DNA from 2 places in the Mycobacterium malmoense genome. Region 2 is predicted to be linked to the other one. Evidence: riboswitches for the same ligand, from Rfam matches in the RefSeq annotation. Region 2 holds a riboswitch; the other holds the start of a gene.
The links. A riboswitch is a leader RNA that binds a small molecule or an ion and turns the genes downstream of it on or off. The one in region 2 is predicted to bind fluoride.
Positions count from the first base shown of each region.

Region 1: another riboswitch for fluoride. It lies ahead of K3U93_RS20800 (PE family protein); the one in region 2 lies ahead of K3U93_RS00670 (hypothetical protein).

Region 1 covers NZ_CP080999.1:4,516,101-4,531,124, forward strand. The annotation lists gene K3U93_RS20750 (cytochrome c biogenesis protein ResB) at 1-704, opposite strand, end outside; gene K3U93_RS20755 (cytochrome c biogenesis CcdA family protein) at 815-1,594, opposite strand; gene K3U93_RS20760 (TlpA disulfide reductase family protein) at 1,591-2,238, opposite strand; gene K3U93_RS20765 (histidine phosphatase family protein) at 2,268-2,876, opposite strand; gene hemL (glutamate-1-semialdehyde 2,1-aminomutase) at 2,876-4,315, opposite strand; gene K3U93_RS20775 (nitroreductase family deazaflavin-dependent oxidoreductase) at 4,413-4,805, shown strand; gene K3U93_RS20780 (amino acid permease) at 4,789-6,102, opposite strand; gene K3U93_RS20785 (LLM class flavin-dependent oxidoreductase) at 6,288-7,433, opposite strand; gene K3U93_RS20790 (alpha/beta hydrolase) at 7,782-8,660, shown strand; gene K3U93_RS20795 (acyltransferase family protein) at 8,670-10,823, shown strand; fluoride riboswitch at 11,254-11,316, shown strand; gene K3U93_RS20800 (PE family protein) at 11,714-12,013, shown strand; gene K3U93_RS20805 (PPE family protein, SVP subgroup) at 12,036-13,403, shown strand; gene K3U93_RS20810 (DUF732 domain-containing protein) at 13,436-13,849, shown strand; gene K3U93_RS20815 (Rv0518 family GDSL lipase) at 14,040-14,735, opposite strand; gene K3U93_RS20820 (acyltransferase family protein) at 14,860-15,024, opposite strand, start outside.
Region 2 covers NZ_CP080999.1:133,404-148,427, reverse strand. The annotation lists gene K3U93_RS00730 (respiratory chain complex I subunit 1 family protein) at 1-178, shown strand, start outside; gene K3U93_RS00725 (hypothetical protein) at 181-855, shown strand; gene K3U93_RS00720 (proton-conducting transporter transmembrane domain-containing protein) at 864-1,949, shown strand; gene K3U93_RS00715 (hydrogenase large subunit) at 1,946-3,478, shown strand; gene K3U93_RS00710 (hypothetical protein) at 3,517-3,834, shown strand; gene K3U93_RS00705 (sodium-dependent bicarbonate transport family permease) at 3,956-5,176, shown strand; gene K3U93_RS00700 (NADH-quinone oxidoreductase subunit B family protein) at 5,207-5,716, shown strand; gene K3U93_RS00695 (proton-conducting transporter transmembrane domain-containing protein) at 5,713-7,734, shown strand; gene K3U93_RS00690 (PhzF family phenazine biosynthesis protein) at 7,799-8,485, shown strand; gene K3U93_RS25780 (MutS-related protein) at 8,530-9,951, opposite strand; gene K3U93_RS00680 (MutS-related protein) at 10,062-11,597, opposite strand; fluoride riboswitch at 11,629-11,689, opposite strand; gene K3U93_RS00675 (PE family protein) at 11,733-12,032, opposite strand; fluoride riboswitch at 12,345-12,406, opposite strand; fluoride riboswitch at 12,470-12,530, shown strand; gene K3U93_RS00670 (hypothetical protein) at 12,577-12,915, shown strand; gene K3U93_RS00665 (histidine phosphatase family protein) at 12,894-13,451, opposite strand; gene K3U93_RS00660 (universal stress protein) at 13,463-13,900, opposite strand; fluoride riboswitch at 13,928-14,002, opposite strand; gene K3U93_RS00655 (metallophosphoesterase family protein) at 14,219-15,024, shown strand, end outside.

The DNA of each region.
Region 1 (15,024 bases), 940 kb from region 2:
ATGTCCGCGGCGAACGAGGTGGCCTGGCCCGACGGCAGGTAGTGCGCCTGAAAGTCGTTGACCCGGACGCAGATTGGGTGCAGCGAGGTGCCGTCGACGGTGTTGCCGGCGCGGAACGAGTCGAACGCGGCCGGCGATGCCGAGCAGAAGCCGGGGCTGCCGTCGGCGATGACGATGACGTTGCCCTCGTAGCCGAACAGCTTGCCGACGGCCACCGCGACCAGCAGGCCCAGCAGCGAGAAGTGGAAGACGATGTTGCCGAATTCGCGCAGGTAGCCCTTCTCGGCGGACACCTCGACCGTTTCGCCGTTGCGGCGAATGGCCGTGCGCCAGCCACGCAGCCTTCCGACGATGGTCGTGGCCAGGGTTTCGGGGTCGCCGGCGTGTTCGGCGGTGGCGTGCTTGGGCAGCCGGGCCAGGTTTCGCGGGGCGGCCACCGGGGCGGCGCGCAGGCTGCGGGCGTGCTCGATCATCCGCGGGGTCAGGCAGCCGACCAGGGACACGAACAGCAGCACGTAGATGGCGGTGAACCAGAAGCTGGAGAACACGTCGAAGGCCTGCAGCCGATTCAGCCAGGGCCCGATCACGGGGTGGGCCTTCAGGTAGTCGTCGACCTTGCCGGCGTTGAGGCTGCGCTGCGGCAGCAGCGCGCCGGGGATCGCGCCCAGCGCGAGCAAGAACAGCAGCACCAGCGCGGTGCCCATGGAGGTCAGCGCGCGCCAGGTGTTGCGCGCCCGGCCGCCAAGCGCCGCGAGCAGACGCAGAATCGCACCAAAACGCGCCGTTTTGTGCGATTCTGCGTCTGCTCGCGCGCTCAAATCGGCAACCTCACGTCGGACACGAACGCGTCGCGCAGCCAGGAGACGAAGTCGTTCCACACCCCGGTGACCAGCAGGGCACCGACCGCGATCAGCAGCGCGCCGCCGAAAATTTGGATGGCCCTGGTGTGCCGGCGCAGCCATCCCAGGCCCGCCACCGCCCCCGCCGAGCCGAACGCCAGCAGGACGAACGGGATCCCCAGCCCCAGGCAGTAGGCGATCACCAGCACGACCCCGCGCGCGACGTTGGCGCCGTCGGTGGCCGAGGCGACGGCGATCACCCCGGTCAGCGTCGGCCCCAGGCACGGCGTCCATCCGAGCGCGAACACAGCGCCGAGCAGCGGGGCCCCCGCGACCGTCGTCAACTGCCGCGGACCGAAACGGGCCTCGCGCTGCAGCGCCGGGATCAGGCCCACGAACACCAGCCCCATCACGACGGTCAGCACGCCCCCGATCCGCTGCAGCGCCAGCTGGTTGGTGATCAGCGTGGTGGTCATGCCGAGGACGGCGACGGTGCCGAAGACAAACACCGCGGTAAACCCCGCGACGAACAACGCCGCGGATCCCGCGACCCGCCACCGGGCGGCCGGCGGGGCTTTGAGCGCGCCGGGCTCGGGCCGCTCGTCGACACCCACGACCGCGGCCAGGTACGACAGATAGCCAGGCACCAGCGGCACCACGCATGGTGAGGCGAACGACACCAGCCCGGCCAGCAGGCACACGCCCAGCGCCACCAGCAGCGGTCCGGCGGCGGCGATCTCGGTGAAGCCGCTCACTGAAGTTCGGCCCGTCCGGGCGCGGCCTGACCCGCAGGGGATTCCCGAGCCACCCGCTGCACCACCGGCTGCAGGTCCCCGGCCAGCAACTCGCGCAGAAACACCGCCGCGACCCGGTGCTGGCGGTCCAGCACCAGGGTGGACGGGATAACGGTGGTCGGGTACTTGCCGCCGAACGCGATCAGGGTGCGCATCGCCGGATCGTAAATGGAGGGGTAGCTCACGTGGCGGTCGTCGACGAAGTCCAGGGCGGCCTGGCGGTTGTTGTCGCGGACGTCGATGCCTAGAAAAGACACCGAGGACACCTCCCGGGTGGCCTCATACACCCGCTGCAGTTGGCTGATCTCGGCCCGGCACGGCCCGCACCACTGCCCCCACACGTTGACGACGACGACCTGGCCAGCGAAATCGTCCAGCGAGCGCGTGCGCGCCGGGTCCGCCAAGTCGGGCCCCGACAGCGGGCCCGGGCGGCTACGACTCGCGGGCGGGTCGTAGTAGATGTCGGTTTTGCCGCCGGGCGAGACGAATTCGAAGGTGCCGCCCTGGGCGACGGCATCGCGACCCGAGCAGCCGGCGAGCAGGGTCGCCAGCACCGCCCCGGCCATCGCCAGCCGCCAGATGGTCACGGCGCCGCTTCTCCGCATCGCTTCACTTTGCATCGTCGTCGGCGCGGTCAGGCGCCCGCCGGTTGGCAATACTCGACGTCGACCAGGCGGTCGCCGTCGTAGACCAGGGTGGTGACCGAGCACAGCCCGCATTCGCGTCGCCGCGGGTCGTGCCAGAGCCGCTTGCCGGTCAGGTGCAGCCGCAGCGTCCAGACCGGGAGTTGGTGGCTGACGCAGACCACCTCGTGGCCGGTGCCGCGGGCGCGCGCCTTGTCCACCGCGGTCGCCATCCGGGCGGCGATCTCGGTGTAGGGCTCGCCCCACGACGGGGTGAACGGGTTGCGCAGCTGCCACCAGAACCGCGGGTCTCGCCACGCGCCGTCGCCGGGGCCGACGCGGCGGCCCTCGAAGAAGTTGGCCGACTCGATCAGGTCGGGGTCGGTGTCGACGGGCAGGTCGTGCTTTGCGGCGATGGGCCCGGCGGTCTCCTGCGCCCGCTGCAGCGGGGAGGCGATCACCGCGACGACGTCACGGTGAGCCAGCGCGTCGGCGACCGCATCCGCCTGCGCCCTGCCCTTGTCGGAGAGGTGGAATCCGGGCAGCCGCCCGTAGAGGACCCCGCTGGGGTTGTGCACCTCGCCGTGGCGCACCACGTGGACGCGGGTTTGCTCGGCCATCAGGATCCCCCCTGCCGGGCGGCCTCGGCGGCCCGACGGGCCGCAAGGGGTAACGCCTCGGCGATCCGGTCGAACGCGGTGTCGTCCAGGGCCGTCGAGACGAACCACGCCTCGAAGGCGCTGCACGGCGGGTAGACGCCGGCGTCCAGCAGAGCATGGAAGAACGGCGGATAGCGCCACGTCTGGCTCGCCCGCGCGGCGGCGAAGTCGGTGACCGGCGTGTCGGAGAAGAACACGCCGAGCATGTTGCCGGCCCGCGGAACCTGGTGCGGCACACCGGCTTTCGTCAGCGCCTCGGAGAGCAGCGTGGCCAGGCGGTCGGCGTTGGCGTTCAGTGTGGCGTAGACCGCGTCGTCGGCGGCGCGCAGCGTGGCCAGCCCGGCGGCCACGGCCACCGGATTGCCCGACAAGGTGCCGGCCTGGTACACCGGCCCCAGCGGCGCCAGCCGCTCCATCACCTCGGCCCGCCCGCCGAACGCGGCGGCCGGCAGCCCGCCGCTCATCACCTTGCCGAAGGTGAACAGGTCGGCGTCGACGGGATCGATTCCGTACCAACCACTCCGGCTGACCCGAAAACCCGTCATCACCTCGTCGACGATCAGCAGCCCGCCGTGCCCGGCGGTGATCGCGCGCAGCGCCGCGTTGTATCCGGGCCCGGGCGGGACGACGCCCATGTTGCCGGGACTGGCTTCGGTGATCACCGCGGCGATCTGGTCGCCGAACCGGGCGAACGCCTGCTCCACCGCGTCGATGTCGTTGTAGGGCAACACGATTGTGTCGGCCGCGGCCGCGCCGGTCACCCCGGGCGAGGACGGCAGGCCCCGTGACGATCGCAAGCGCGGCGAAGCCGGGCGCGGCGGGTCGTCACATAAGCCCTGTGACGATCGCGAGCGCGGCGAAGCCGGGCGCGGCGGGTCGTCACATAGGCCCAGCGTCGCCACCCCGGAACCCGCGTCGGCGAGCAACGCGTCCACGTGGCCGTGGTAGCAGCCGGAGAACTTGACGATCTTGGCCCGGCCGGTAAAGCCGCGGGCCAGCCGGACCGCGCTCATGGTCGCCTCGGTGCCGGAGTTGACCAGCCGGATCCGCTCGACCGGCGCCACCCGCCCGATGATCTCGGCGGCCAGCTGGCTCTCGGTGGGCGTCGGCGCCCCGAACGACAGGCCGGAGGCGGCGGCCCTGGTCACGGCGTCGACGACGGCCGGGTGCGCGTGGCCCAGGATCATCGGACCCCACGAGCACACCAGGTCGACGTAGCGGTTGCCGTCGGCGTCGGTGAGCCAGCAGCCGCGGGCCTCGGTGATGAAGCGCGGGGTGCCGCCCACCGCCGTGAAGGCGCGTACCGGGGAGTTCACGCCGCCGGGGATGACCGCGCAGGCGTCCTCGAACAGCCGGGCCGAGGCGCGCACGGCCGTGCCGATCTGGTCGGTGCTACCCATGACGACCAGTGTCCCAGCCTCCGCGGCGCGTTCAACTACAGGGTGTAAGAGTTGGTACGTCTTGAAGTGCGCCGGGGCCGACGAGTTGGATGGCGGTATGCAACTTCCCCAAGGACTCGCCCGGTTCAACCGGCACGTCACCAACCCGATTCAGCGCCTGTGGGCCGGTTGGGCCCCGTCGTTTGCCATCATCGAGCACGTCGGACGGCGCTCGGGAAAGCCCTACCGCACACCGGTGAATGCGTTCAGCGCCACCGTCGACGGCAAGCCCGGCGTCGCGGTCCTGCTGAGCTACGGCCCGGACCGCGACTGGCTGAAGAACCTCACCGTGGCCGGAGGCGGGCGGATGCGCCGCAACGGCAAGACGTTCGGCATCGCCGACCCGCAGGTCGTCAGCAAGGCCGAGGCGGCGTCGCATGTCGTCCGCGGCCGGCGGGTCTTCGCACGTCTGCCGTTCGAACAGGCGGTGCTGTTCACCAAGACGGGGTGATGCGGCGGAGTCGTCCGCGCCGCCTCCTGGCGACGACGTACAGCCCAACCACCGCGGCCCAGGACAGCAGGCTCAGCCAGAGCTGACTGCGCGCCGACCGGTCGAAGGCCATCTGCACCAGCACGGCGGTGATTCCGGCGAGGGTGAAAATCGACAGCACTGGAAAGAACCACATCTTGACCCGCAGCTTCTCTGGAGGCGTCCGGCGGCGCAGGATGATCTGCGAGAGCGCGATCAGCCAATAGACGAACAAGATGACGGCGCCCGACGAGTTGAGCAGGAAGAGAAACACCGTGCCGGGCGCGACCCACGCCATGACGACGCAGCCGAAGCCGATCGCCGACGAGCACACGATGGCGACATACGGGACGCCACGCGGACTGAGCTTGATCAGCTGAACCGGCGCCGCGCGCCGGTCGGCGAGCACGAACAGCATGCGCGACGCCGTGTACAGGCCCGAGTTCAGGCAGGACAGCACCGCGGTGAGCACCACCGCGTTCATCACCTGGTCCGCGCCGGGTAGACCCATGTGCTTGAGCGCGGCGACGTACGGCGAGGCGCCCAGCTCCACCGAGTTCCACGGCAGGATCACGACGAGCAGGAAGACCGATCCGACGAAGAAGATTCCGATCCGCGCGACCACCGACCTCGTCGCTTTTTGGACCGCCAGCTGCGGGTTGCGACTTTCCGCGGCGGCGACGGTGACGATTTCGGCGCCCACCATGGAGAAGATCACCACCACGATGGCGGCGAAGACCGCGCCGACGCCTTTGGGGAAGAACCCGCCGTGGGACGTGAGGTTGGAAAAATCCGTGTCACGGCCCGGAAAGAACCCGAGGACGAAAGCCGCGCCGACGACGAGAAAGACCACGATCGTCGCGACTTTGATTCCGGCGAACCAGAATTCGAATTCGCCGAAGGATCTCACCGAGAACAGGTTCGTCGCGGTCATCAGCACCATCAGGCACAGCGAGAGCAGCCACAGCGGCGCGTGAAACCAGTAGTCGAGGACCTTCCCGCCGGCGACCGCCTCGAACCCGACCACGATCACCCAGAAGTACCAGTACAGCCAGGCAACCGAAAACCCCGCCCAGTCACCCAGCGCGTTGGCCGCGTACTCGGCGAACGACCCGGTCGACGGGTTGGCGGCCGCCATCTCGCCCAGCATCCGCATCACCAGGACGATGAGCAGCCCGCAGAGTGCGTAGGTCAGGAACGCGGCGGGCCCGGTGTCTTTGATCACCACACCAGACCCGATGAACAGGCCGGCGCCGATCACGCCGCCGAGGGCGATCATGCTGAGCTGCCGCTGCGAAAGCCCTTGGCGCAGATGCGAAGTGGTGTTCGTTACGGGTTCCGCCGGCGCACTGTGGCCATCCGCCTCGGGCCGGGAATTCACCCGGCGTTGCGTGCGCCGCATGAGCGGACGCTAGCAGCCGGGTCGCCCCCTCGCCCGGGTCAGTCGCCCAGTCCTGGTGGCGGCTAGTGCGCCGAGGCGACGGCGAACGGCGTCGCCGGTGCCGGGTGCGACCGACGGTTGGGATGTCTCCACAACCCCATCCGCTCCAGCAGCGGCAGGACGCCCTCGCCGAACCAGTAGGCCTCTTCCAGGTGCGGATATCCCGACAGGATGAAGTGGGTGATGCCCAGTTGGGCGTACTCGGCCAGCCGTTCGGCGACCTCGGCGTGCGACCCCACCAGGGCGGTGCCCGCTCCCCCACGGACCAGGCCGACCCCGGCCCACAGGTTAGGCGCGACGAGCAGCCGGCCGCTACTGCCACCATGCAGCTCCAGCATGCGGCGCTGGCCGTCGGATTCGCTGCGTGCGAGGCTGGCCTGCACCCGCTCGATATCCGCCGGGTCGACGGCCGCGAGCAGCCGGTCGGCCTCGGCCCATGCCTCGGCGGCGGTGTCGCGGCTGATCACGTGAATCCGCAAGCCGTATTGCAGAATTCGGCCGGCATCGGTGGCCAGCCCGCGGATCCAGTCCAGCTTCTGCCCGACCGCCTTCAGGGGCTCACCCCAGGTGAGGTAGACGTCGGAGTGCCTGGCCGCGACCGGGCCCGCGGATGCCGACGATCCGCCGAAGAACACCGCGGGTATCGGCTCCGGCGGATTGTTCAGCTGGGCGTCGTCGACGCGAATGTGGTCCCCGGCGAAGGTGACCGGCTCCCGCGAGGTCCACAGCTGCCGCACCACATGCAGAAACTCGGCGGTGCGGGCGTACCGCGACTCCTTGTCCAGGAAATCCCCGTAGGCCCGCTGCTCATGCGGTTCACCGCCGGTGACGACGTTGAGCAGCAGCCGTCCACCCGAGTGCCGCTGGAAGGTCCCGGCCATCTGCGCGGCCAGGGTCGGGCTGAGCAGACCGGGCCGGAACGCGACCAGGAATTTCAGTGTCTCGGTGCCCTCGATCAGCATCGCCGTCGTCAACCAGGCGTCCTCACACCACAATCCGGTCGGCGTGAGCACCGCCTCGAAGCCGTTGTCTTCGGCCGCCGCGCAAATCTGGTGCAGATACCGCAGAGTCGCGGGCCGGTCGCCGTGCATCGCCGTGCCGTGCCCACCCGAGATCAGGTTTCGCGAATCCCCATAGGTCGGCAAAAACCAATGAAACGCCAGGCTCATCCACGCTCCCTTTCGAGTCTCCTTGCATCGTGCAGCAGATCGGCCCGGCGTGCGAGGGTTGAAACCTCCGAGATCGGATCGGGCGCCTTGAGGGCTGGCGCGGGCCGCGTCGAGTTTGAACCCGCGTTATCGGGGCCTGAGCGTGAGCCTGGGAACGGTTGGCTCCCGGCATGAATTCGGTTGCCACTCCGCGGGTTTGGCGTGCTCGACGAACCGGTTCATCGCGGCGCGGTCGAAGGACGGGTGTTCGGCGTCCCGCGGGCCGAATGTCAACTCTTCGTCAACGCTAAATCACAATGCTTGCGATACGGCGTGGCTGGGCCGATAAAAGCCGGCCGGCGCGGCATTATGTCGCTCGTGCCTGACCTGAACCGTCGTGCGGTACTGCGTATGGGCGCCGGTGCCAGCGCTGCAGCCGCTGGCGTGTGGGCGCTGAGCGCGCTACTGGATCCGCTGGAGCCGTGGGCGGCGCCGCCGCAAGCTCCCGCGCCGTTCGAGCCGAAGGCGGGCAGCAGCCTGCCGACCAAGCTCACCGGCTCGTTCGTGTCCGCGGCCCGCGGTGGCGTCAAGACCAATTGGGTGATCGCGCTGCCGCCGGGATACACCCCCGAGAGCGGGCTGCTGCGCCCGGTGATCGCGCTGCACGGCAAGGACGGCAACGCGAACATGATGCTCGACTGCGGTGTCGAGGACGGGCTCGCCCGGCTGGTCAAAGAGGGCAAGCCGCCGTTCGCGGTGGTGGGCGTCGACGGCGGCAACACCTCCTACTGGCACCGGCGGGCGTCCGGCGCGGACTCCGGCGCGATGGTGCTCGAAGAGCTGCTGCCTATGCTGTCGTCAATGGGTATGGACACCTCGCGGGTGGGCCTTATGGGGTGGTCGATGGGCGGCTACGGGGCACTGCATTTGGGTGCCAAGCTGGGCCCGTCACGCACCGCGGGGATCTGCGCGATCAGCCCGGCGCTGTTCACCTCGTTCACCGGCAGCGCCCCCGGCGCGTTCGACAGCTATGACGACTGGGTGCAAAACAGCGTGCTGGGCGTCCCCGCGCTGTCACAGATTCCGTTGCGGGTGGACTGCGGCACCGGCGACCGCTTCTATTTCGCCACACGTCAATTCGTCAACCAGCTGAAAAAGCCACCGGCGGGCAGCTTCTCCGCGGGCGGGCACGACATGGACTATTGGCGGGCGCAGCTGCCCGGCGAGCTCGCCTGGATGGCGTCCTAGCCGGGGCAGATGAAGGTCCGGCGGCCCGACAACGACAGCCTCCCCCGCAAGCGGGTGGTGCCCCCGCCGCGACAAGCGGGTTTTCGCCCGGACATCGAGGGCTTGCGCGCCGTCGCCGTGATCGCCGTCGTGCTCTACCACGCGCGCATACCGGGCGTCACCGGCGGCTACATCGGCGTCGACGTCTTCTTCGTCATCTCCGGCTTCCTCATCACCGGGCTGCTCTGGCGCGAGGTCACGACGACCGATGCCGTTCGGCTCGGCCGCTTCTACGGCGCCCGCGCCCGCCGCCTGCTGCCGGCCGCGGCCGCCGTCGGCGTCGCCACCGCGATCGGGGCGGCCGTGGTGCTGCCGCCGTTGCAGGCGCGAAGCGTCTTCACGGACGGCATCGCCAGTGCGGCGTATGTCGGCAACTACCGGTTCGCCATGCAGGGCACCGACTACCTGGCCTCCGACCTCCCGCCGTCGCCGTTCGAGCACTACTGGTCGCTGGGTGTCGAGGAGCAGTTCTATCTGATGTGGCCGGCGCTGATCATCGGTACCGCGTGGTTGGCGCGCCGCGTGCGCGGCGGCACCGCATCGCGGGCGACGCCGTATGCCGTCGTCCTCGGGTGCGTGGCGGCGGCGTCGCTGGCGGCGGCCGTGGTGTGGACCCGCACGTCGCCGCCCTGGGCGTTCTTCTCGCTGCCCACCCGCGCCTGGGAGCTGGCCGCGGGCGGTCTGGTGGCCCTGTCGATTCGCCAATGGCGCAGGCTGCCCCTGCTAGCCGCGGCGATCGCCGGATGGGGTGGTCTGGGCCTGATCGTGCTGACCTGCACCCAGCTGGGACCCGGCACCCCGTACCCCGGCACGGCGGCCCTGCTGCCCGTGCTGGGCACCGCCCTGATCATCGGCGCCGGGCGCGTCACCGGCGGCCTGGGGGCCGGTCGCGTGCTGTGCCGGCCCGCGGTGCGGGCGATCGGCCGGGTGTCGTACTCGTGGTACCTGTGGCACTGGCCGGTGCTGCTGCTGATGCCACCGCTGCTGGGCCTGCCCGCGGGCCTGCCGGGCCGGCTCGCCGCGGTCGTCGTCTCGGCCGGACTCGCGGTGCTCACGCTGCATCTGGTCGAAAATCCCGGCCGATTCGCGGCCGCCCTGCGCCGGTCGGCGAAGGCCAGCCTGGCCGTGGCCGGGGCCGCCAGCGCGGCCACCGCGTGCGCGTGCGTGCTGCTGCTGAACGTGGTACCGGCGCCGGCGGGGCACGGAACGGCCGCGCCCAAGGCCAACATCGTCGCGCTGCCCCCGGCGAACGCCCCCGCCGTCGGCCCGCAAGACGCGACGGTCCAGCAGGCGCGCGACGCGGTCGCGGGGTCCGCGGGCCTGCGTGCCGTGCCGTCCAACCTGGACCCGCCGCTTGCCGCGGCGCCCGCCGACAAGGCGGCGGTCTTCGTCAACGGCTGCGTGCGGTCGTGGCGCGATGTCGGCCAACCCGAGTGCGCGACGGGCGACACCGCCTCGCCGACGACGGTGGCCCTGGTCGGCGACTCGCACGCCGCGATGTGGCAGCCCGCGTTCCAGCAGCTCGCCGAGCAGCGGCATTGGCGGCTGGAGACGCTGGCCAAGGTGACCTGCCCGCTGCAGGAGCTGCGCATCACCAGCCCGTACCTGGGCCGGGAATACACCGAGTGCGAACAGTGGCGCGGCCAGATCATGGCCCGGTTGACGGCCGAACACCCGCGGCTGGTCGTGCTGGACATGAGCCGGCGCTACGGCGGGGATTTCGGCTTTGTGTCCTACGACCCGGCGTGGATCGGCACCCTGGCCGACACCGTGAAACGGTTGCGCGGCAACGGCGCGACCGTTCTGGTCCTCGGGCCGGCCCCGGATCCACACGGCTCCGTGCCCGCGTGCCTGTCGGCACACCTGGACGACGCCACCGCCTGCGCGCCTGCGCGCCCGGTCGCGGTCGACGACGGCGGCGTCGTCGCCGAGCGGGCGGCGACCACCGGCGGCGGCGGGCACTACGCCGACCTGACGGAGCTGTTCTGCACCCCGGACCGCTGCCCGGTGATCGTCGGCAACACCCTGGTGTTCCGCGACGACAACCACGTGACGACCGAATACGCGCGACTGCTGGCACCCGTGATCGGCGCGCTGGCGGACCGCGCCGTCGCGGGCGGGTGAAACCGTAATGAACTTCTGGTCGCGGACGATCGTCCTATCAGGGAAAGGTTTTTGGAGGTTGTGAGATGACTTCGCTGCTGCTGGTCTGCATCGCGGCGGCCGCGCCACTCGTCGGCGTCGGCCTGATGCACTTGCAAGCGCGCCTGGAGCGATGGGACTACGAGCGGCACGCGGAAGACTGAAGCGTCTGGCTCGAAAAACGTTCTGCGACTGAAACTTTGGCCTACTGGTGGTCTGCCTGACAGCTGGATGAGCGGCACACTCTCGCCCACCAAAGATCGCCGCACCGAAGGGTAAACACGATACGGGTCGGATCGTGGTGCGCCACGGCTGCGAGAACGTCGATCCGGCTCGGATTCCGCAACGCCAAACATCTTGTGCCGCAGAACCGGATATGAGCTATCGACGGCGGTTCGACCGCATGCTATCTTTGGCATTAGGCGATGAAGCACCGCCTTGAAAGGCCATCCCGGCTAATGGCTTCTACTCATACGCAGTAGAAAGTGGGTGGATGGTGATGCTCAGCATTGTGCTCTTGCTTCTCTTTTCCCGGTTTTATGCATGCTGGCCGCATTCGGGATGCCGTCGACGTCAGGTTGCTTGACCATGGCGATGACTCGCTCCAGCAATCGGGCTGACGATCAGATCGTAGATAATCCGCCCGCGCCCGGGAATCGCCGAAAATAACCGTCGCGATAGCCGATAGCCCAGCGCGCGGGTATCAGGCCACGCATTATCTCACGGGCCAATCACGGTCTTTATCGAAAGTGCTTACGCGACAGTACCTTTGACGAACTTCGATTTGGTAAAGGTGTCCGACCGAAATTCGGGTCGTTTGGCCAGCGTCAGCCACAGTTTTCGATCTGCCTTAAAGCGAAAGGGGAGGATCCATGTCTTTTGTGACCGCACAACCGGAAATGTTGTCAGCGGCGGCGTTCGACTTGCAGGCGATTGGGTCTGCGATGGCTGCTCAGAATGCGGCGATTGCGGCCCCGACCACGGGCGTGGTGCCCGCTGCCGCCGACGAGGTTTCAGCGCTTACCGCGCTGCAATTTGCCACTCACGGCGCGATGTATCAGGCGGTCGCTGCCGAGGCGGCGGTGCTGCACCAACTGTTGGTCACCACCTTGGCTACCAGTGCTGGATCGTATGCGGCCACCGAGGCCGCCAATGCCGTCACATTGAACTGACGTCCTCGGAGGGGATAGCGAGATGGACTTCGCGGTGTTACCGCCGGAAATCAATTCCGGCAGGATGTATGCAGGGCCCGGTTCGGGCCCGATGCTGGCCGCCGCGGCGGCTTGGGACGAGTTGGCCGCCGACTTGTATTCCAAGGCGGCATCTTGCGGATCGGTGATCTCGGGGCTGACCGGTGGGCCGTGGCTGGGGCCGGCGTCGGTGTCGATGACGGCGGCCGTTGGGCCTTATCTGGCGTGGATGATCACGGCGGCCGCGCAGGCCGAGCAGGCCGCCACCCAGGCCAAGACGGCGGCGGTGGCTTACGAGACCGCCTTCGCTGTGACGGTGCCTGTGCCGCTGATCGCGGCCAACCGCAGCCTGTTGATGGCGCTGGTTGCGACCAATTTCTTGGGGCAAAACATCCCGGCGATCATGGCGACCGAGGCGCACTACATGGAGATGTGGGCTCAAGACGTCGCCGCGATGATCGGTTATGCCGCCCACTCGGCGACCGCCGCGGCCTTGACGCCGTTTTCGGCGCCGACGTCAACGACCAATCCGGCGGGGTTGGCCGGTCAGGCGGCCGCGGTGGCCCACGCCGCCGCAGCCGGGGCGGGATCGGGCGTATCCCACGTCATGTCGGTGGGCCCACACCTGATGTCCGCGGTGCCACAAGCGCTGCAGGGTCTTGCCTCGTCGACGTCGTCGGCGTCGCCCTTGTCGGGGCTGTTGGGCCTGGCGAGTGGATCGGGCTCCTCGGCGTCGTCGTTGCCCTCGCTGACCTCGATTCCGTCGTACTTTGGCCCGCTCGCCTCGTTGGGGGGTATGAGCACGTCGACAACGAGCGCGACGATGTCGGCGAACTCGGTCAGCACCAACCTGAGGAACGCGGCAGCCAACCAGGAACGGCTCGTGCGTGAGGAGGCCCAGGGACTCATCCGCGGGGGCGCACCCGGAGATCTTGGCGGACTGCGCTCCGTGGGCCTCGGCGGTGCGATCGCCAATGCAAGCCTGGGCCAGTCGTCGTCGATTGGGGCGCTGTCGGTGCCCCAGCGCTGGGCCGCCGTCGCTCCAACGGCGATCCGCCCGCTCGCCGCGGCATTGCCGATAAGCAGTGTTAGCGCCGCCCCGCAGGCGTTGACGGGGTCCGCCGGTAACACGTTCAGCGACATGGCCCTTGCCGGCATGGCCGGCCGCGCCCTCGGCGGCGCGGCCGGTCTGGGCCACCGTGAAGGCGTCGGGGCCAGCACAGGCAAACCGCTCGAACCAGCGCAGACCTCACCGGGGGGCGCCGGAACGGGAATCGCCGCCGAGCTGCGCGAGCTCGCCGAACTCCGCGACCGGGGAATCCTGACCGACGAAGAGTTCGTCGAGCAAAAACAACGCGTCCTGGGTCGCTAATCACCGCTTCACACCATCAGGAGTGCCACAAGATGGCCATCAACTACCCGTTCGCCGACGGTGACGCCCACGGCGCCACCATCCGCGCAAGCCATAACCCACCGTCGCGAGGGGTGGGAATGTTGAGAACGCTAACGCTCGCCACGGCGCTCGCCGCAGCCGTTGCCCTGGCCGCACCCGCCCGCGCCGACGACCCTGAATTCCTGACGCGTCTGGAAAGAAGCCACGTCAGCTACGTCTCGCCATCCGACGCGCTCGCGTGGGGACGCTCCGTATGCGACCAATTACGCGACGGCCAACCACTTCCATCGGTGTTCTCCGCGCTTCAAAACGGTGGTGGCTTCACCAACCGCGATGCCGGGGCGATCATCGGGGCCGCGACCAGCGAGCTGTGCACCGACCAATATCAGACGGCGATGGATTGGGCCCGCGGCCAGCTGGGCTGAGCATGCGCGGCAAATGTCTTATCCGTGAAGGATTCTCGGGAGTTTACAGATAATCCACCGCTGCTGGCGTGCCTCGCAGTGGCCGCGTCAGTCGCTGGAGTTGGTTTGCCGAACCCGCGAGAGATCTGGAGCGATGGGATCATGAACGGAATGCAGACGACTGAAACGTCAGCACAGCCGGCCGCCCTACTCACCTAGACAACTGCGCGCGGATGAGCGGCGCGATCCGGTCCGCCAGATACTCGTGGCCCGCGTCGGTCGGGTGCACGCCATCCACCCCGATCAGGTCGGGCCTGCCGACGAACCATCCTTCGGCGATCGGGTCGACGAACGCCGCTCCCGCACCCCCGGCCGCGGCGTGCAGCACGTCGCGAATCTGCAGCATCGACTCGGGAACGGCGGCGGTTGGCCACGGCGGCCCGATCACCAAGAATTTCGCCGCCGGCGCCAGGCGGCGCGCCAAATCGAAGGCGCCGCGGGCCCTTTCGGCCACCAGCTCGGGATCGACGCCGTCGTCGTTGCGGGAGCCGAAGAACACCACCAGTGCGTCGTCGCGCTTGGCCGCCCTGGCGGTCAGATCCTCGAACACGCTGCCGTGGTCACCGCGCACGAAATAACCGGCCCTGCCCTCGGCCGCCACGTCGGCGGCGATCCGCACGCCTCGCGCGGCGAGGCTGTGCCAGGCAAGCGCGGTCCATGCCCTGGGGCCCAGGCCGCCCTCATCGGTGCCGGTGGTATAGGAGTCGCCGATCACCGCGACGTGGTTCAGCCGGGAATCCAGGGTCAGTGTGTCATAGGCCCGCACCCGGGCCGGGCATGGCGAATATTCACAGACGACGCCGGCCAGAAAAGTCAGGCTGATGACTAACGTGGCCAGCCGACTCACCGCTACCTCCCCTGGGAACCGCCGCATCCGAATCAACGGAATCGTACGGGGAAACGACGGGAACCGGCTGGCAACCCGCTGAATCGGCGCTGGGCACAAAACGATTCGCGTACCCACGCGGGTGTCAGACCGCGCGGGCCGAAACCGCTTCCAGCCCACCGTCGATCGGATGCAGCTTGGTGCTTGCCGGTTCGCCGTGCTCGGTTCTCGCGTCCGCGGCCCGGACGTCGACCATCCTGCGCATCCACCGGCGGGCAGGCTCTTCGACGAAGTGGTACAGCAGGATTGA
Region 2 (15,024 bases):
CGGCGGCCTGATGGCGATTCCGGCGTTATTGGGCAAGCTCGCGATTTGCGGGCTTTTGATCGTCGTCATCGACACGTCGTTCGCCAAACTCCGGTTCTTCCGAATCGCCGAATTCCTCGGTGCCTCATTTCTTTTAGCTCTGGTCGGCATCGCAACCTCGTATGTGATCGGAGCATGAGCATGGAGAGCCTGACGGCAACGTCGACCGCGGGTGTGTTACTCGATCTATGTGGCGTGTTGATGCTGTTGTGCGCGTTTGCATGCCTGGGCTCGAAGCTGTTCAACCGGTACCTCACCTATTACGGCGCACAGTCCTGGCTGCTCGCGATCGCCTGCGGAGTGGTTGCCTATAGGTTCGGCCGCATTGAACTGTGGGCCCTGGCCGTAATCACGTTAACGGTCAAGGGCGTTGGGATCCCGCTAGCCGCAAGGCGGCTGCTGATCGAGCGGCTGGAACTTAAACGTGACGTCGCGATGTCCACTGGATTGTCGACGGCCATTATTTTCGGCGGTGCGCTGACCGCGTTCTCTTACTTGGTGACTCGGCCGCAGCTGCTACCCAAGGGGCTGGTGGCATCCGCGGTGGTCCCGCTGTCAACCGCGATGATCCTGCTCGGCTGCGAAGTCATGGTGGTGCGGCGCCACACCGTCGCCCAGCTGATCGGCTGGCTGCTCGTGGAGAACGGGGTGTTTCTGGGCGCGATTACGCTGGTGGCAACCTTTCCGTTCATTGTCGAAGCCGGGGTTTTTCTCGACATCGTCGCCGGCGTACTCATCATGGTTGTTTTTGTCTCGGGCATGACCCGTCAGCTGGCCGAGGCGAGTTCGGCCGAACTCAGGGAGCTGCGGGGATGACCGCGCTCGTGGTCCTGATCGCGTTGTTGCCGTTGGCGACCACGGCGACCGCCATCGCCGGCGCAAAGGCACGGGTAGCCGGCTACACGGCTATTGCCGCGGGCTGCGGATCGCTCGGACTATCAATCTGGCTGCTCCTGTGGATCGGCGGCCACCGTGTGCTGTCGGCCCTGTCGGGCTTCGTCTATGTCGACGGATTGAGTGCGTTCTTCTTGTTCACCGTGGCCGTGGTCGTGTTGCTTTCTTCGCTTGGATCGGCAGCTTATCTTCGGGCACAGGAGAATTCGGGGCTGCTGAGTTCATTCCAGGTGCGGATGTACTTCGGATTCTTCGGCGCGTTCGCCGCGCTGATGCTGGCGTCGCTCAGCACAGGAAACCTGGGCATGCTGTTCGTGCTGATCGAGGCGAGCACGCTGGCCAGCGCCGCGCTGGTCGGTTTGGAAGCACAGGCCAGTTCGCTGGAGGCAGCATGGAAATACATCATTATCTCCTCGCTCGGTGTCACCATCGCACTTGTCGGCACCATGTTCCTCTTCTACTCCGGCACCGGCCTGGCACTGACCGACAACCTCAGGTTGACCTGGCCGTACCTGTTCCAGCACGCATCCGAATTAGCCCACCCCGCACTGAAGTTGGCATTCCTGCTGGCCGTGGTGGGATACGGCACCAAGGTGGGGCTGGCGCCGATGCACACCTGGTTACCGGACGCGCACTCCGAAGCCCCGAGCCCGACCAGCGCGATGCTATCCGCGGCGCTGCTGAACACCGGAATGTATGCGATCATCCGCTTTCTGGCTATCGCCCGCACGGGCCTCGGCACCCACTACGTGCAGGTGGTGATGCTCTCGTTCGGGTTTGCTTCGGTCCTTATAGGAGCGCTATTCCTGGTCACCACAACCAATTTCAAGCGACTGTTCGCCTACTCATCGGTCGAGCATATGGGAATCATCGCGATCGCGCTCGGGTTCGGTGGGCAGCGGGTGCTGGCAGCGCTGCCGATTGTCACGGGCCTCACCGCACTGCTGGTGCTCGGCCTGTGGATCCCCACTGGGTTGCACACCGTGATCCTTGGATCAATCGGAGCGTTGACGTGACCGGTATCGACGCCACTACGTGGCAGGCCACCCTGCCCAGCCGGACACGGATGGTCCAGGAAGACAAGGTTTTTCGTGTCGACGTCCCAATCAGCGAGCTGCAAGCCACCGTACAACAGCTGACCGCCAGCGCCCGTCTCGCCGACATGTTCGCCGACCACGGACCCGGCGCGGACCCGATCTTACGATTGACGTGGGCGCTCGACACAGAAGCGCATCCCTATCTCCTGACCGAAACACCTTGTGCTACAGCTGAGTACCCCTCGTTATCCGTCATCGAACCAGCGGCGTTCGTGGAGGAATGCGAGATCTACGAGCAGTTCGGGCTGCGCCCCGCCGATGGCGGCCCGCTGAACCGAATCGCGCTGCCACCCCATGCAGGAGCCGAATTCCCCCGCTTGGGCCGAGCGCCCACCCATGAACCCGCCGATGTCCGCGCCCCGCACACCGTCGGTGGGGCCGCGTTCGAATTCCCATTCGGGCCGGTACGCGCGGCCGGCTTCGAGTCGTTGTACTACGGCCTGGTCACAAGCGGCGAGGAGGTGGTCGACCTCTACCTCTTCACCTGGCACAAATACCGTGGCATCGAATGGCGATTGCGCGGAATGACGCCGCGGGAGGCGCTGTTTCTTGTCGAACGGGCGGAGGGCCTGTCGGCGGCTTCACATGCGTGGGCGTTCGCCGCCGCCATCGAAACGGCGCTCGGCATCTCGGTCTCACCTGCCGCCAGCCGGATCCGTGCCGCGGCAGTGGAATTCGAACGGATCTACAACCACGTCGCCGCGATCGCCGCATTGTGCCAGTCCACCGGCCTCGCGGTTGGCCAGGCGGGTAGCGAAATCGTGCTGGAGCAGCTCTTGCGGTTGGCCGCACGATTCTTCGGACACCGGTACCTATTCGGTGTCGTCGATATCGGGGGCGTCGCCCGCGGGGTCGACCTTAGGGGACTCAGCGCCGAAACCCACATGGCCTGTGCCGATTTGCGACGCGTCACCGACGCGTTGAACAGCACCAACTCGTTCCTCGACCGCTTGGAGGCGACGGGTGTCATCACCACGGCGCAGGCCGGTTCGCTCGGTCTCGTCGGTCCGGTGGTGCGCGCGAGCGGCATTGCCCTCGATACGCGCCGCGATCACCTGCAGCCACCGTATGACGACCATCCGGTGCAAGTTGCGCTTGCCAGCGGCGGCGACGCGCGGGCCCGGTACCGAGTGTTCTTGGCCGAAATCGACGAGGCGTTGCGGCTGATCGACGAACTCGCCATTCCGGATTCCAGCGTCGGTTGTGAACCGGCGCCGATTCCGCAGCGGGCCGGATCCGGCCTCGGCTGGGCGGAATCGCCACGAGGCGAGGCGCTGGTGTGGGTCGAACTCGGTTCCGACGGGCGAATTCTTCGGTGCAGGCTGCGGCCTGCGGCGGTGCGTAATTGGCGCGCCTTCGGCGACGCGGCACGCTCCCAGAACGTTTTCACCGACATTCCGATCATCGAGGCCAGCTTCTGGCTCACCGCAGCCGGGAGGGCACGCTGATGGCACTGTGGTTCCTTCGTGGATTGCGCCGAGGCGTAGTGACGACTCGTTACCCGCGCGGGGCGCCGGAACCGTGGACACGTGAGTTGCCCAGCCCACCGGTGTTCGACGCCTCGCCGCTGGATACCGGCGTGGCCGACCGGTTGGTCGCAATGTGTCCGAGTTCCGCGCTGCGACGCGACGACGACGTTCTGATCTATGACGTCGGCGCCTGCACCTCCTGCGGCCGCTGCCTGGCGGCCGCACCCGCCGTCGTGCGCCCCAGCGGGGTTTTCGAACTGGCCGCTACCGCCCGCGAACAGCTGATCAAACACATTGGGTTGCGTAAATCGTCCCCGCCGGAAGGACTCTCATGACGGAAACGGTGGCCGTGGTGCCTGATTGCGCGGTTGCCACGGCGGAATCGAAGCAGCTCCTGATATTCGTCTCGGCCCCGACGGGTTGTTAACCCCCCGGCAGCAGTTATAGGAGCCACCAATGCTTTACGAGTTCTGGCAAAACTTCATCCACAACTTATTCAAGCCGCTGTTGTTGTTCTTCTATTTCGGCTTCCTGATCCCGATCTTGAAGGTGCGGTTTGAAATCCCGTACGTGATCTACCAGGGACTGACCATGTACCTGCTGCTGGCCATCGGCTGGCACGGCGGCGAAGAGCTCGCCGAAATCAGCCCGTCGAGCATCGGACGCATCGTCGGATTCATGGTGGTGGGCTTCGCCTTGAACTTCCTGATCGGCATTATCGCCTACTTCGTGCTCAACCACGTGACTGCCCTGCGGCGGATCGACCGGGCGACGGTGGCCGGGTATTACGGATCGGACTCGGCGGGGACCTTTGCCACCTGCGTGGCGGTGCTCACCAGCGTCGCCATCGCCTTCGACGCCTACATGCCCGTCATGCTGGCCATTATGGAGATCCCCGGCTGCCTGGTGGCGCTGTATCTGGTGGCTCGACTGCGTGCCCGGGGAATGGATGCGGCAGGGAAGATGCCGGATGAGGCGGGCTACGCGACGCCGGCGACCGTGGGGGCGGGGCCCGGCACCGCCGCGCGGCCCGCTTACGGCCAGAGCCTGCGATCCCAGCAGGAACATCAGACCGGGCACGAGCCGGAAACCTCCCCGGAACAACGCGAGCATCCCGAGGGAAACCCCCTGGGCGGAGATGCCGCGCGGCACAACACCACAGCCACGCTGCGGGAGGTCTTGCTCAATCCCGGGCTGTGCCTGCTGATCGGCGCCGTCATCGTCGGCTTCATCAGTGGCCTGCAAGGCCAAAAGGTGATCCACGACGACGACACCTTTTTCGTGTCGGCGTTCCAGGGCGTCCTGTGCCTCTTCCTGCTTGAGATGGGCATGACGGCCTCCCGCAAGTTGCGCGACCTACGGTCGGCGGGACTCGGCTTTGTGCTATTTGGTCTGCTCGCACCGAATTTCTTTGCGACGCTGGGTATTCTCGTCGCCCACACCTATGCCTACTTGACCGACACGGCGTTCAAGCCCGGAACCTACGTGCTGTTCGCGGTGCTGTGCGGTGCGGCGTCTTATATCGCCGTCCCGGCGGTGCAGCGACTGGCGATCCCGGAGGCCAGCCCGAGCCTGCCTCTCGCCGCATCGCTGGGCTTGACGTTTTCCTACAACGTCACCGTCGGGATTCCGCTCTATATCGAGATTGCCCGGATCATCGGGCTGCACTTTCCGTAACCACAAATCGCCACGCAGGGAGGGCTTGTCATGACGGCGGCAACAAGCACGGTGCGACGGGACTCGGCGGCCGAGGATCTGCGCCGTAGCGTGCGCAAACTGTTTGGGCGTAGCCTGCATATCCGCACCGTTGACACGGGCTCCTGTGCGGTGTGTGAGCAGGAAATACGGTTGCTCGCGGCGCCCCACTACGATCTGCACCGGCTGGGATTCTTTTTTACCCCGGCCCCGCGTCACGCCGACATTCTCATGGTGACCGGGCCGGCCGTACGAGCGTTCGACGTGGCGTTGCGCAAGACCTACGACGCCACGCCCGAACCCAAGCTCGTGATGGCCGTCGGCGCCTGCGCGCTCGGCGGGGTTTATCCCGCAGACCCGATCGCCCACGGCACGCTCGACGCGGTACTCCCCGTCGATGTATACGTGCCGGGCTGCCCACCCAGTCCGATGGCGCTACTACAGGGACTGATGGTCGCGGTGGGTCGGCTTGCCGAGAAGGTGTCCGCAATGCCCTTCGTGGATCAAGGTGAGCTGCCGTGATCGAATGGGTTATGTTCGGCGCCGCCGCAGCGTTGTGGGTCGCGGCCACGGCGACTGCGTTCGTCCCAGCACACGGTCCGGTGCGGCTTTCGCCCGCCCTGGGTGGTGCGGGTGGCTTGGCCGCGCTCATCGGCGGGGTCAGGCTGTTGCTCATGCATCCCGGGTCGGTGTCTAAGACGTTGGGCGGCAACGACATAGTCGGCGCCTTGACGCTGCGGCTCACGCCGCTGGCCGGTGTGTTCGTCGCGGTGCTGGGCGCCGTCGCGATCGGAATCGCCTGCTATGCGCCGCGATACCATGCCGTGGGCCGGGGCACGTCGCTGTACCTCGCGATCTACCATCTCGCGCTGCTGGCCACGCTAACGGTACTGATTGCGGGCACAGTCGTGGTGTTCCTGGTGGCATGGGAGTCGATGGCGTTGTTGTGCTATCTGATGATCCTGCGCCATCAACGCCGCGAGGGGGTTGCCGCGGGCGCGTTCTGGTTCCTCGCACTTTCCGAGGTCGGCTTCGGGCTGATCGTCGCGGCATTCGTGCTTCTTGCCGCCGATGCGGGCAGCACAGATTTCGCGACGATTGCCATGCGATCGGGGCACGTCTCGCCGGGGTCTCGTGACGCGATATTCCTGCTGGCGCTCATTGGTTTCGGGTTCAAGGCGGGCTTGGTACCGCTGCACGTGTGGTTGCCGGAGGCACACCCCGTGGCACCCGCCGACGGTTCCGGATTTCTGTCCGGAATGGTGGTAAAGCTTGGCGTCTACGGCATCCTGCTGTTCGCCACCGAGCTGCTCGGTGCGGGTCCCGCATGGTGGGGTCTCATAACCATGGGCCTGGGCGCGCTCACCGCGGTGCTTGGCATCCTGTACGCGCTCACCGAACGCGACATCAAGAAGTTCCTTGCCTATTCGACGATCGAGAACGTGGGAGTTATCGCCATCGCAATTGGAGCCGGGATGACCTTCACCTCCTACGGGCAGCCGGTATTGGGCGCATTCCTGCTGCTTGCCGCGCTGTATCACGTTGCTAACCATGGCCTTTACAAGACGCTACTGTTCTTGGAGGCCGGGGTGATCGAGCACGCCACCGGCACCCGCGACATGGATCGGCTCGGTGGTCTGGTTCACCGGTTGCCACGTACCGCGGTGATCAGCATGATAGGCACCCTCGGAATTGCGACGTTGCCGCCGCTGAACGGTTTCGTCTCCGAATGGCTGATCTTCCAGGGACTGTTTCAGGGTTTTCGGATACCGAGTCATCTCGTGGGCATCTTGATCGTCGTGGCAGCGGCCTGCCTGGGGCTAACGGGAGGCCTGGCCGTGTGCGCCTTTGTGCGCGCGTATGGTATCCCGTTCCTAGGCATGGCGCGGACCAAAGATGCCGCTGCCGCCGAGGAATCCGGACAGCCTGTGCTCGGAGCCGCACTCTTGGCTATGGGGTGTGTGGCACTCGGGGTGGGGGCACCTTTAGTGATCACGGCTCTCGGACGTGCCGTCCACACCGTTACCTCGGTCAACCTGCTGCCGCGGGTGATGGTCGATAAATTGACCATCATTCCGGCGAACACGGATTTTTCGGCGTTCTCCCCAACGTACCTTGCGGCATTCATGGTTGCCGTCTTGATCGTGCCGGTCATGATCCATGCCGTTGGACGCCCGAAGGCGCCAAGTCGGCGGACCCCGGTGTGGGACGGTGGGATCGTCACCTTCAAACCGCGAATGCAGTACTCGGCCATGACATTTGCCGCGCCCGTACGGGTGACATTCGACCGCCTATATCAACCGACGGTCACCCTGCAGCGAGCGTCCGACGAGCCCGCCGGGAGGTCCGGGCCGGTGCACTACGAAGCCGAGGTCACACCGCTGTTTCAACGTTACTTGTATCGTCCGGTCATAACCGCCGTGCAATATTGCGCGCGTCTGGTGACCCCGATCCAATCGGGCGATGTCAACTTGTACCTGCTCTACGTATTCCTCGTCGTCCTAGTCGCCTACCTGCTGGGGGCACTTGGCAGCGGATGACGGTGCACACCGATACGAGCAGTCGCTGTGGCGGCGTACTGATGATGAGAGGATACTGGCGCCGATGGCTACCGACGTAACCGTTCTGCGGGTGTTCACCGACATCGACGGCAGATTCGGAAACCTGCTCGGCGTGATTGACGCCGCTGCAGTGCCAGACGCGGACCGACAACGCATTGCGACCCAATTGGGTTATAGCGAAACAATTTTCGTCGATCTTCCGAAGCGGGGGAATGCTACGGCCGAGGCTCACATCTTCACGCCGGCCATTGAATCGCCATTCGTTGGCCACCCCGCCGTGGGAGCGGCTTGGTGGCTGCGTGACCGTGGCACACCCGTTCGAAGCCTACGGCTCCCGGTCGGCATCGTCGAAGTCGATTACGCCTCAGAGCTGGCGATCATCCGGGCATACGCCGAATGGACTCCTGAATTCGTGATGCATCAACTGATCTCGCCTCAGGATGTCATCGATGCTGACCCCAGCGACTATTCCGACGACTTCCCGCACTATGTATGGGCTTGGATCGACCGAGACGCCGGGCGCGTGCGCTCCCGCTCGTTCGGACCCGAGCTTGGCGTGCAGGAAGACGAAGCCACCGGCGCCGCGGCAATACGCATCAGCGAGTACCTCAGCCGCGATCTGACCATCACCCAGGGCAAAGGGTCACTGATCCACACCCTGTGGAGCCCGAATGGCTGGGTAAGCATCGCTGGTCGTGTCGTTCGCACAGGAGTGGCGCACCTAGCCTGACCGGCCGGCACATATTTTCAGATTGCGGGAGCGCTCTCCACCGCTCAGCCGGACCCTACAGTTTCCCGGCTGACGTCGCGATTCGAAGCGATGCCGAACACCCGCCGAAACGAGTCCTCGCCGTAGCTGGTGGGTTCCGGTTGCCCCGGTTCCAATCGGAACGTCCGCACACCATCGGGGCGGCGCTGGGCTCGCAGGAACAAGTAGGCCGGATCGTGTCGCGAGCTGAGGCTATGCGCGAGGTCGTACAAGTGCGTGACGAAAACCACTTTCACCCCGCTTTCGACCATGGCCCGCACCACGTCTCGCGCGATTTGCGATCCTTCCCGCTCGTTCGTCGCGGCAAACGACTCATTGCACAACAGCATTGACGCCGAGCCGACGAAGTCGGCGATGTCGCTCATACGGGCAAGTTCTTCGTCGAGCTTGCCGTGGGTGTGGGTGTCGTCTTCTTCGCGCTTGAAGTGCGTGAAGACAGCGTCTCGGACGTTGGCGCGAAACGATGTGGCGGTGACAAACATGCCGGCTTGCATCATCACCTGCGCCGCGCCCAAGCTGCGCAAAAACGTGGACTTCCCGCCTTCGTTGGCGCCGGTGATCACGATCAACGACTTCGCGTCGCCGTCGACGTCATTGCCGGTGACCCGCTTACCGGCGGTCAGGCACAGTCCCACGTCGCGCAGGTCGCGGCAGCAGAGCTGTGGCGGGCCGATCGGTGTGGGAATCGGAAAGCAGGTGGGCACACCGGCTTTGGTGAGCTGATCGTAAAGGTTCGCGCAGGCCAGGTAAAACCCCAGTTCGGTGCGCAGCCGGCCAAAGAACCCCTCGACGTGATCTGCAGATCGGGTGACCGTATTGGCAATGTCGTTGATGGCCCGCCCGGCTAACTCGGTTAGCGCCTGCGCGCCGGTTTCGTCGCGCTCATCAACAACGAAGCCGCAACCGCTGCTGCGGTTTCCGGTCAATTTGTCCCACCAATTACGGCGAGGTGGCTGGTGAAGGAGATAATCCACGCCCTTGTTACCCATTCCGAGCGCGGCGCTGAGCAGAACACCTCGCGGAAGATGCAACTCGCGAAGGTCCGCGTCGAGCTGCTCGAGGTACTCGTCGCCGATCTGCTCGCCAATCATCGCCAACAGCTGCCGAAACCCCGGCGAGCGAAATCCGTTGGCATGCTCATCGCACAGGCTGCGCAATTGCCGGAGGTTGCCGACCAGCAGTTCGAGAATCCGAACGGAGCGACGCAGGATGGCCTGTGGGTCGCGGGACATCAAACCGCCGAGGAACACCTTGCGCCGAACTTCGACACCGTCGACCGCGACGTCATACATCCGCTGCACCGCGGCACGATTGGCCAGGCAATCCGCCAAGACTTGCTGACGGTAGACGATGACGTCGGGATCGACAACCGCCTGTGGCACTATCTTTTTGGCGGTGTCGAGCAAGAATTCGTCGCCGGCGGCCATCGCTTTGTAGATCCGCCGGAGCTCGAGATCGTCATCGACGAGATTCTGCAATGGCCACGGAAGCCGCGGCGCTAGGTCGGGGTCGTGAACGGGGTGTAGCAGTCGAACCTTCATTGGCTGATCCTCCGCCCCAGCGCCTCGTAGCTGAGGCCGTACTTGTCGGCTAGTGCGGCGGCATAGGCCAGGCCGTCCGCGGGTCGGCGGGTGAACTTGAATGTCCGCCGAGTTGGATCATCCTGGGCCACTTCGCCGACCATGCTCACACACGCCGGATCCAGTGTGGACAGCTCGTCGAGGAAGCTGACGTAAACCGCGACGCAGCGCAGCTGGATGATTCGTTCGAGCACCTCACGGCCGATCAACAGGGCATCATTGACGGTGGTCGACGAGAAGCTCTCGTTCATGATGATGATACTCGCATCGGTTGCGCGCGAAAGGATGTCATGAATCCGTACCAGCTCGTTGTCGAGCTTTCCGTGCAGCGTCGACAGGTCTTCCTGCCTTTCGAAATGGGTGAAGATCTGATCGGGCAATGTCAGTCTGGCGTCGCTGGCGGGTATCGGGCACCCAATCGAGGTGAGATAGGCGCATTGGCCGATGGTCCGGGCGAAGGTCGTCTTACCGCCCTGGTTCGGACCGGTAACCACGAAAATCCGCTCGGATTCCGTCAGGTGAAAGTCGTTGGTAACAAGGCGTCTTTCGTCTTGCACCGCGTTGATTGCCAGCGCCAGGTCGAAGGCGTCCCGGGCGTCCACGACGCCCGGCTCCTGGGTGACACGCGGATAGGTGAACGCTAGCCCGGCCGCGGTGAAGCGTTGGACGAACGCAAGGTATGCCAGATAGAACTGGATCTCGTGCTCAAATCTGGCGACGACGGGTTCGATGAAGTGTTCGTATCGGCGGCAGAAGTCACCGAGCAGCGTAAAGACCTCCGGATGAAGTTCGGCGACGCATCCGAGGATCTGCTCCTCGATATGGTTCATGTCTTTGAACTCCGGAAGGGCGACACGATAGTCCTTGCTGGACTCGGTGGCGAAGCGTTCGAATGTCTCGGCAACCGCCGAGCTGTAGTCGTTTTGGCCGTCGAACTTTTCGACGTGGACCCGAAGGCCCTCGATGTGCACCGTGTATCGCACTTTGCGCAGCTGGTCCCGCATCGATTCGGTGTCGGCCACCAGCGTGGTGAACGCTTCGCTGGTGACGTAGCGGGTTACGTGTTCGCCGAAGTTGCATAGCCCCCGCGAACGCGGCCGGACGTGGGCGAGATCGTCTCGCAGCAACGCCACCGTGTGGCAATAGCTTTCGATCGCAGCGACCAGCCAGCCCTGTCGCTGTAGCCGATGCCAGGCGTTCCTGGCCACGTGAAGCCGGCCCCGCATCGCGCGCATGCCCTCGACGAAATTCTGTATCGGTGACCGTGTTTCCTCGTTTTCGAGATCACGGAAGACCTGCTGGCGGTACTCCACCGTAGGCACGTCGTGCAGGGGCGTGTAGAAGATGCTTGCGATATCACTGTCACCATATCCAGCCGTAACCGCGGCGACGATCTGGTCGAGATGGAGATCGGCCAAACAATCCGGTGGTGGTATGTCGGCACCCCTCATACCGTCGACATCCGGACCAAGGATGCTGGTAAAGCCCGCCATTACCCTCACCTGCCTTCTACCGCGCGTCGTTCACGTGGTAGAAGCCATCAGCCGGTGCGGCAGTTAAGGCGAGCTTCATCGCCTTGCTCCATGCTACCCGCGATCACTGGGTTCGCGCTTGTCAGATTGGGTCCCTTACGCGGTCGCGATCGCGTTGGCCGCCTCCGTGGCCTCGTATGACACGGCGCTGGCCCCCAGCGTGGACACGAACTGTTCGTGAATCGCCGCGGCTTGCGCCGCCATCGCCTGATACATCTGCGCGTGTACCGCGAATTGCATGGCCGTCAACGCCGACACCTCGTCGGCGGCGGCCGGAATCACCCCGGTCGTCGGGGTGGACGCGGATGCGTTCGCGGCGGTCATGATGGAACCGATGGTGGCCAAGTTGCCGGATGCGGTGGCCAGCAACTCCGGTTGTGTAGTCACAAATGACATGGCTTCCTCCCTTGGTTGTGATAGCTCCGAACATGGTCGGATGGCGCTTGGTTGCGTGTCGGCGGCGGACTTCGGTAAACATGTTGCGGACAAACAGCATTCGATGAGTTTGCCAGGATAGGTCGACGGGCGGCGGGTTGCTTGGCCGACGGCCGGGGCAGCTCGCAGAGCGAATCGACGCGACCCGCGCACGCAGCGGACGGGCAAACGATTCTCGCGAAAGCGTCAGCGCCAACAATTGCGCCGAGACGGTGCGTCAGCTCGCTCACCCGGCATGTCATCTAACTCACCTGCCTTCTACCGTGGGTCGTTCACGCGGTAGAAGCCATTAGCCCGGTGCGGCAATCTTGGCGAGCCTCATCGCCAGACCGCCAATGTTACCCGATGTTCAAGTTATCGCGCAAAGAGCCTGGCGAACTCGTCGTCAGCGGGTCATCATGGGACAAGGCGGTGGGGCTCGCCGAAACCGCGGACGTCGCCGATGGCCCCTGGACGGCAGCAGCCAGGGAGAACGCATGTCCAATCCAACGTCAACGGGGTTCTGATGAGTTCGCCGTCGCGGCCGATCAGAAATCCGGCGCAGTTCGACGTCACGTTCTGGCTACCGCCCGGTGGCACTGACAATGGGGTCTTCGCGACTTACTGGGCAGAGTTGGCCGATCTGCAGTCCAGCGACATCGGTCCCGTACTGGCGCTACTTGCCGACGCCGACGTCGGCGGCTACGTGGCGACTCCGGGCGGCCAATTCGGCCGGCGTGCGCATTCTCCGATCCACCGCCTGTGGGTGGATTCGCTGCAGTATCACCGCGCGGAAGACGTTCTCATGGCCTACCTGAACCGCAGAGACCGCACAGACGAGAGTCAGTCGGCCACAACGTCATAGGAGTCCACCCGCCAGACTCCATCGACCAGGCTGAGCTGGTTCCAGCACGCCGTCCGCTGGCCGATGTGGTCCAGCGAGGGATCCAGCTGCTCCAGCAAGGTGGTGTTGAACGCATCGTGTGACACCAGGACGACGGGTCCCGGCCCGAGTTCGTCCACGAGCTCGAAGAACGCTCGTCGTGCCCGCTCGGCGACCGCCGCTCGGCTTTCCACGCCAGGTGCGGAATCGACACTGCCGTAACGATGTTCGACATCATCGCGACGAAGGCCGGTCATGGGCCCATAGTCGCGGTCGTTGAGCCGGGCATCAATCGTGACCGGAACGCCGGCGGCAGCGCCGATTGCCTGCGCGGTCGCCACCGCCCGCTGCAGCGGGCTGGAGACCACCGCGGTGGGATGTCGGGCGGCCAGCGCACCGGCGAGCCGGGAGACTTCGGCGATGCCGACCTCATCCAGCGGCGGGTCGCTGAGCCCGCGCAGACGCCCCTCGGCGTTGAGCGCGGTGCGGCCGTGCCGGGCCAAATAGACCCGACTCACGCTGCCCGCGTTCACAGGCTGTCCGCGAACTCGGGCACCACCGCAACCGGGCGTGTGCTGTGGCGCAACAGGTTTCGCGCCACGGTGCCGGTCACAATGTGGCTCAGGGCCGGAACGATTCCGTGCTGCGGCCGGCCGACCACGATCAGGGTCGCGGAGCAGTCATCCGCGGTCTTGAGAAGCGCCTTAACCGGATCGCCGTTCAGAAGGTGATAGGTCCACGGCACATGGGCGGCATCGAGGGCTTCCCCAACATGCTGGCGCTCGGCGTCGAGCCTTTTCTTGGCAGCTTCGGCCGACTCGGTCGAGGTGCCGGAGATGGGGCTATCTGCCATGTCCACCACGTGGACGACATGGACAGGCACATTCAGGGCGCCGGCGAGTTCAGCGGCAAAGAGCACCGCCGCCCGGCTGGCCGGGTGGCGGTCGTATCCGACGACCAATGCCATGGCGGACTCCTTGCCCACAGCTTGCCAGGTAACACAGGAGCCATCAGCCGGGCCGGCGGTTCGGGCGGGCTGCCCAGGCGGAGATCCATCGCCTCGGTACAGGCTAGCCGCTCGGCCCGGGTGGGGACCAGCGTCAACGCGATTGACCCGGCCTGAAAAAGCCGCGTAGCCTGGACCGAAAACAGGCGGTGGGGCCCGCATCCTGCAATCAAGGGATTGCCCGGCGGTTGCCAACGGTCCCTGGGAACTGATCAGCTCCGGTTGTGCGGCGTGCCAGCGAGGCACGTCGCCAATCGGAAATCGACCCAGGAGGCGACTATGAATCGAGTACAACTGCCATCGCGCCTGCCGTCCCCTGGCCAACTGCTGGCGCACTCGGTGCTTTCCCCACCGTCCCGTATTGCGATCGCGGGCGACTGGCATGCCGACACCAAATACGGCGTCGCCGCGATCGAACATGCCGCCAAGCGTGATGCGACGGTGCTGATTCACCTGGGTGACTTCGGCTACAACTTCACCGACGACTATCTGGATTCGCTCGATGATGCGCTTGACCGCTGCGGCATCGTCTTAGCTTTCGTCGACGGTAACCACGAGAACTTCGATCGGTTGTTAAGCTGGCCCGTCGATGCCGACGGCTTGCGGTACCTGCGCGAGCGCATCGTCCACTTGCCGCGAGGATTTCGATGGCAGTGGGCGCAGACCAGTTGCTTGGCCCTCGGTGGCGCCTATTCCATCGACCGCTTTCTGCGCAAGCCCGGACAGTCGTGGTGGCCCCAGGAGTGGCTCACGTCGCAGCAAGCTCGTGACGCCGCGGCCGATGGACCCGCGGACGTGATGTTCTGCCACGACTGTCCGGCCGGCATCACGGTTCCGGGCGCCGCCCGCGACCGGTTCGGGTTCCCGGCACGAGAGCTGCGGCGTTCCGAGCTTTACCGGGCACGGTTGCGGTCCGTCGTCGATGCGGTTCGTCCAGCCCGGCTGTGGCACGGGCACTTTCACCACCGCTACCAATCCGTACTCTGCGGTGACGGATATCGCACTGTGGTGGACGGTTTGGGCAAAAACGGCGGTCCGATCGACAACAACATGGTGGTGGTCAATCTGGCGGAGCTGGGCGTTCA